3 regions of the Methylobacterium fujisawaense genome follow, and region 1 is predicted to be linked to each of the others. Evidence: predicted binding sites of a transcription regulator. Region 1 holds the regulator's gene; each other region holds the start of a gene.
The links. Region 1 encodes LexA, which represses DNA repair genes until DNA is damaged. Its sites were predicted from a motif close to TGTTCNNNNTGTGTTCNG; they were not measured.
Positions count from the first base shown of each region.

Region 1 (2,266 bases):
GCCGTCTCCCAGTGGATCGCCGGGTTCGAGCGGGCCATCGTGGTCGTGCCGGCCTTCGGCACCGCGGCGCTGTTCCTGCTGACCGCGGGCCTGCTGCTGGCGACGTTACCGGCCTCCCGCCTGCGCTGGCTCGCCGTGCCGCCGATCCTGCTCGGGCTCGTCGTCGCGGCCCGACCCGACCGCTACGACCTCTATGTCGATCGGCAGGGCGCGGGGGCCGCGGTGCGGGCGGCGGACGGGCGGCTCGCGGCCCTCGGCAGCCCGTCCGGCTTCGTCCTCGAACAATGGCTGAAGGCGGACGGCGACGGACGGGGAGCCGGGGCACTGATCGTCCGATCGGGCAGCGGCCGCTGTGACCGGCTCGGATGCACCGCGCGCCTGCCGGACGGACGGGCGGTCGCCCTGGTCCGGGACCGGCGGGCCTTCCCGGAGGATTGCGCCCGCGCCGCGGTGCTGATCACGGGTCTCGTGGCCCCACCGACCTGCACCGGCCCCCTGGTGATCGATCGGCGCGTCCTGGCCGCCCAGGGCGCCGTCGCCCTCAGGTCCGACGGCGAGAGCTTCGTCGCCCGTCACGCCCGGGCCGATGGCCGCGCCGTGCCCTGGCGACCACGCTCGGAACACGGGCCGGGATCACCACAACCGGTCACCGCGCCCTCCGCGGAGGCCCGCGCCTCTGACGACGGGGCGACAACGCCTCCGGAAACCGATGCGTCGGGCGGGGACCTCGCCCCCGGCGACGCGCCGGCCGAGCCGCTTCAGTAGCGGCGGACGAGGCTGACGAGGCGGCCCTGGATCCGGACCCGGTCGGGCCCGAGGACGCGCGTCTCGTAGGCCGGGTTGGCGGCCTCCAGGGCGATCGAGGAGCCGCGGCGGCGCAGACGCTTGAGCGTCGCCTCCTCGTCGTCGATCAGCGCCACGATGATGTCGCCGGTATTGGCCGTGTCCTGCTTGCGGATCACCACGAGGTCGCCGTCGAGGATGCCGGCCTCGACCATCGAGTCGCCGCGCACCTCCAGGGCGTAGTGCTCGCCGCCGGCCACGAAATCCGGCGACAGGGTGATGGCATGGCTCTGGTTCTGGATCGCCGAGACCGGCGTACCGGCGGCGATCCGGCCCATCACCGGGATCGAAATGGCACGACCGGCGTCATCGATCATCCGCGTGCTGGCCGGGGCCGGCGGCGGCTTGGACTTGCCGCCCTCGACCACGCTCGGGGTGAAACGGCGCGGCTCGGCCGGGGCCGAAGATGGGGCCGTCTGGCTCAGGCTCTCGGGGATGCGGATCACCTCGATGGCGCGCGCCCGATTCGGCAAGCGCCGGAGGAAGCCGCGCTCCTCCAGGGCCGTGATCAGCCGGTGGATGCCGGATTTCGACTTGAGGTCGAGGGCGTCCTTCATCTCGTCGAAGGACGGCGGGACGCCGCATTCCTGCATCCGGCTCTGGATGAAACGCAGGAGGTCCAGCTGCTTGCGCGTGAGCATCGAAGGGGGACTCGCGGCTTGGCAGACCGCCCCGTGACGGTCTCTGAAACAAATCACGAACAGGTTAAACGTTCCGCAAGTGTTCCGCAAGGGCGGCACCGCTACGCTTGGCGCGTCGCTCCGCGCTCGCGGGGGCAAGGTCGAGAAACGCATTGACGGCGCAAGCGGAGCCGTTTCAATGCACCGCGGCGCCCCGCCGGGAAGGCGGCGGATCCGGGCCGCGGGCTGGGACCCTCTTGGGATGACGAGGATGCGACGACCCGCAGCTCTGCTGCCCCTCGGCCTCGCCGCCCTCGGCCTCGCCGGCTGCACCACCGGGTTCTCCTACATCTCGCGGAACTACGTGGCGCTCACCCCCCAGGTGGTGACGATCGGCTGCAAGGAGCCCTACGAGGTCTACGACAACCGGCAGATGCGCCGGATGCTGATCGTCTCGAACGCCCTGCGCGAATATACCGGCTGCAACCTGAGCGAGGCCCGGATCGATCCGGAGCCGGACGCCACCCGGGTGAAGCGCTTCCGCACCGCCGCCCGGGCCTATCTCGACGAGACCGTGCGCGAGGATTGCCGGATCACCGGCGAGACCGTGTTCGATCCGCTGAAGACCGAGTTCGCCTACGCCTGCGACACGCCGATCGAGAAGCGTGGCACCGTGGTCCCCCGCCTGCCCGGCCGCAATCCCGGTCTCGCCCGCTGACCGACCGGCGGCGCGCCGTCAGGCGCCCGGCTTCGGGAAGGTCCGTTCCGCCGCGTCGCCGGCGGCGGCGAGCAGGGCGCGTGCG
Region 1 is NZ_CP155000.1:6,367,097-6,369,362, forward strand. Features, by position in the region: partial or broken gene ABC766_RS30380 (ComEC/Rec2 family competence protein) at 1-765, shown strand, start outside; gene lexA (transcriptional repressor LexA) at 759-1,484, opposite strand; gene ABC766_RS30390 (hypothetical protein) at 1,735-2,181, shown strand; gene ABC766_RS30395 (hypothetical protein) at 2,200-2,266, opposite strand, start outside.

Region 2 (2,266 bases), 3.3 Mb from region 1:
ATCGATGGCGAGGTCGACGCCCTCGAACCGCACCTGCGTGCCCCGGGCCTTGAAGGTGCCGGCCAGCGAGAAGGGCAGGTAGGCGCCCGCGGCCTGGGTCGGCGGCCCGACGACGAGGCGCGCCGAGCCCTCGGCCTCGACCAGGGAGCCGCCGGCTTCGCTCGGCGCGAGGCCGAAGCGTGCATCCGCCTCGAAGCGCGGAGCCGCGTCGCCGCCGCCGGAGATCTTGGCGGCGAGGCGCCCGTCGGGTCCCGGCGTGCCGCTCACCGCCCGGAACGGGATGCCGCCGCTCGTCCCCTCGACCCGCCAGGGGCCGACCAGGGCCGGCGCCTGCAGGTGCAGGTCCTGGACGTAGAGCTGGTCGGTCCGCCCGGTGGCGGGCACCTGCGTGGTGACCAGGAACTGCTGGATCTGCAGGTTCTCGATCGCGAGGTCGCGGTCGCGCAGGGCGCCACCGAAATCGGCCGGCAGCTTCAGGGCGTCGGGGCCGGCGACCGGGAGCTTGATCTCGGCCCGGCCGATCCGGGTCTCGGTGAAACGGAACTCGCCCTTCAGGAGCGGCGCGAGGGCGATCTCGGCCTTGACGAACCGGGCGTCCAGGCTCGGCCGGTCCGGATCGGCGCCGAGATGCAGGCGGTCCACGCGCAGCCGCGGCGAGGGCAGCAGCCGGACCTCGATCCGGCCGTCGGTCCGGACCGGGACGCCGAGGGACCGGGCGAGCGCCCGGTCGACGAGCGCGCGATGGGCCTGCCAGTCGACGAAGGGCGGAACGGCGAGCGCCGCCACGAGAACCAGGATGACGGCGCACGCCAGCGCGGTCAGAAGATCACGCAATGGTCCTGTTCCGCACCATCTCTCCGCGAGGCCGCGCCATCACCGTGCCGCCGTGCCCCGCGTGCCCCCGCGAGTCAGTTGTCACGGCCATAGCACGATAAGCCCCCGGGAGCGCCAGCGGCGATGCCACGGTCCGGAGCGGCTCTCGGCGCGCGCGCGGCGGCCCGCGGCACCCCGGGCCAGGAGCTCCGGACCGGGCGCGGGTCCCCTCTCCCGTGCGGGAGAGGGACAGGGTGAGGGATGCGACCTCTCCGGAAAGACCTGATCCCTCACCCCAACCCTCTCCCGCACGGGAGAGGGGGCTTGTCGCGCTCCGCCGCCGCTGTCGGCCCCCGATCACACACGTGCCGATCCGCGGCCACCGGGGAGACGGCGGCGCCCCGCAGCCGGCCGCGGGCCCCGAAGGGCGCGGATCGTCCCAGCGCGGACAGCCGCGCTTCATGGCTCCGCGCCCCCTCGGCGGCGCGAACGGCCTCGACGCCGTTCGCGATTTGGTCCAGGGATGCGGGATGCAGAACCGCCCGCAAGCGCAGCCCGCCGGGGACGGCGCGCCCGCCACGTCCATCACCGCCCGCGCCATGGGCGCCCTCCGCCGCGACGCCGCCGGCTATCTCGAGGGGCTCAATCCCGAGCAGCGCCGCGCCGTCGAGACCACGGAGGGCCCGATCCTCGTGCTGGCCGGCGCCGGCACCGGCAAGACCCGGGTGCTGACCACCCGCATCGCCCACCTGATCGCCACCGGGCGGGCGCGCCCCTTCGACATCCTGGCGGTGACCTTCACCAACAAGGCCGCCCGGGAGATGAAACACCGGATCGGCACGCTGATCGGCCCCGCCGGCGAAGGCATGCCCTGGCTCGGGACCTTCCACGCCATCGGCACCAAGATCCTGCGCCGCCATGCCGAGCTGGTCGGGCTCAAATCCGACTTCACCATCCTGGGCACCGACGACCAGCTCCGGCTGATGAAGCAGGTGATCGCCGACCAGAACGTCGACGAGAAGCGCTGGCCGGCCCGGGCCCTGTCCCACGCCATCGACGGCTGGAAGAACCGCGGCCTCGGCCCCGAGCAGGTGCCCCCGGGCGAGGCTGCCTCGTTCGCCTTCGGAAAGGGCGGCGCGCTCTACACCGCCTACCAGGCCCGGCTCGCGACGCTGAACGCCGTCGATTTCGGCGATCTCCTGCTGCTCTGCCTCAAGCTCTGGCGGGAGAACCCCGACGTCCTGGCCAATTACCAGGACCGGTTCCGCTACATCCTGGTGGACGAGTACCAGGACACCAACGTCGCGCAGTACCTGTGGCTGCGCCTGCTGGCGCAACAGCGCAAGAACATCGCCTGCGTGGGCGACGACGACCAGTCGATCTACGGCTGGCGCGGCGCCGAGGTCGACAACATCCTGCGCTTCGAGCACGATTTCCCCGGCGCGGTGGTGGT
Region 2 is NZ_CP155000.1:2,976,011-2,978,276, forward strand. Features, by position in the region: gene ABC766_RS14125 (AsmA-like C-terminal region-containing protein) at 1-834, opposite strand, end outside; gene ABC766_RS14130 (ATP-dependent helicase) at 1,344-2,266, shown strand, end outside.
Region 2: ABC766_RS14130 (ATP-dependent helicase) is a predicted target of LexA. The motif match lies at 1,316-1,333, and genes of this name have one in related genera.

Region 3 (2,266 bases), 320 kb from region 1:
ATCTGAATGCGTGTGCAGGCGCCGACGTGAAGCGCGGACGTCTCTGCCGGGACGGCCGCTCGGCGCGGTCACTTTGCATCCGGGACGGGGGCTTGCCTGTTCGGTGGTGCCCCAACTCTGCGTCGAGGGTCTCTGAGGCCGCGGCCGAGACCGGACGCCCGCTTCTTTCTATTCCGCTATCAGATCGGTGCCTCGGGCCCAAAACAAAACCCCATGGCGATCCTGCGATCGCCATGGGGTTCGGTCTTCAGGGATCGGGCGCCGGACTTGGTCCACCGCCCGGTCTTCGGATCAGGCTTCGCCCTCGTCGAGATCGTCGGCGGTCGGGGTCGCGTTCTCCAGGATCTTCTCGGCGACCAAGCCGGAATTCTGCCGGATGGAGCCCTCGATCTCGGCGGCGATCTTCGGGTTGTCGCGCAGGAAGCCCTTCGCGTTCTCGCGGCCCTGGCCGAGGCGCTGGCTGTTATACGAGAACCAGGCGCCTGACTTCTCGACGATGCCGGCCTTCACGCCGAGGTCGATCAGCTCACCGACCTTCGACACGCCCTCGCCGAACATGATGTCGAACTCGACCTGCTTGAACGGCGGCGCGACCTTGTTCTTCACCACTTTGACGCGAACCTGGTTGCCGATCGCCTCGTCGCGATCCTTCAGGGTCGAGATGCGGCGGATGTCGAGGCGCACCGAGGCGTAGAACTTCAGGGCGTTGCCGCCCGTGGTGGTCTCGGGGCTGCCGTACATCACGCCGATCTTCATCCGGATCTGGTTGATGAAGATGACCATGCAGTTCGAGCGCGAGATCGAGCCGGTCAGCTTGCGCAGGGCCTGGCTCATCAGACGGGCTTGAAGGCCCGGCTGGCTCTCGCCCATCTCGCCCTCGATCTCGGCGCGCGGGGTCAGCGCGGCCACCGAGTCGACCACCAGCACGTCGATGGCGCCGGAGCGCACCAGCGTGTCGGTGATCTCCAGGGCCTGCTCGCCCGTATCGGGCTGCGAGATCAGCAGGTCGTCGAGGTTGACGCCGAGCTTGCGGGCATAGACCGGATCGAGGGCGTGCTCGGCATCCACGAAGGCGCAGACGCCGCCCTTCTTCTGGGCCTCCGCGATAGTGTGGAGCGCCAGCGTCGTCTTGCCGGACGATTCGGGGCCATAGATCTCGATCACCCGGCCGCGCGGGAGGCCGCCGACGCCGAGGGCGATGTCGAGGCCCAACGATCCGGTCGAGACGGTCTCGACCTCCTGAACCTTGTCGTTCTTGCCGAGCCGCATGATCGAGCCCTTGCCGAAGGCGCGCTCGATCTGAGCCAGGGCGGCGTCAATGGCCTTGGACTTGTCTTTGTCCACGGGGGGCATGTCGACCACTTTCAATGCGGGCTGGGCCATCTGGCGGGCTCCTTATGAAGGGGTTGGACGCAGTTCACAACGCGCGTCGCCACCGCCTTCATGTACCTGTTTTGTTCTCATTCGACAAGGGCGGTACCGTGGGTTGTGCATAGCCTGCCGGCGCCATCGATGCGGTTCAGGGCGAACCGCGGACTCCGGCGCGCCGATCCGTCGGGGCATGCCCGGGATCCGGTGCCGCATTCCGTTCAGGGTCTGAACACGGTGGGCGGCACCGGATGCCGGATTTCGCAGGGAAGGGCCGGGACGCTGCCATCGACGCCGCCATCGACGCCGTTCAATCGGCCATCGTCTTCTTCACGGTCTCGACGAGCTGCTTCAGACTGAAGGGCTTCGGCAGGAAGTTGAAGGTCTCCCCCTCCGGCAGGTTCTTGCGGAAGGCGTCCTCGGCGTAGCCGGAGACGAAGATCACCTTCAGGTCGGGCTGATGCTTGCGCACCTCTCGCAGCAGGGTAGGGCCGTCCATCTCGGGCATGACGACGTCGGAGACGACGAGGTCGATCGGCTGGGTGCCCTCGCGGACGATCGCCAGGGCCTCGAGGCCGGAGGCCGCCTCCAGGACCGTGTAGCCGCGGGCCGAGAGGGCGCGGCTGTTGACCGCCCGGACGGGATCTTCGTCCTCCACGAGCAGGATGGTGCCCTGCCCCGTATGATCCGCGGCGGGCTTGCGCGGCGCCGGCTTGTCGGCCGTGGCCGGAGCCGGTGCACTTCGCGGCGCGCCGGCATCGCCCGGCTCGGCAGCCGGCCGCGGCGACCCGGAGACCGGCGCGAGCGGCTCCGCGCGCGGGAGCGCCGGCACCGCAGCCGGGGCCGGAACCTCCTCCGGTTCGGCCACGGGCACATGCCGCGGCAGGTAGATGCGGAA
Region 3 is NZ_CP155000.1:6,043,701-6,045,966, reverse strand. Features, by position in the region: gene recA (recombinase RecA) at 292-1,353, opposite strand; gene cckA (cell cycle histidine kinase CckA) at 1,679-2,266, opposite strand, start outside.
Region 3: recA (recombinase RecA) is a predicted target of LexA. The motif match lies at 1,445-1,462, and genes of this name have one in related genera.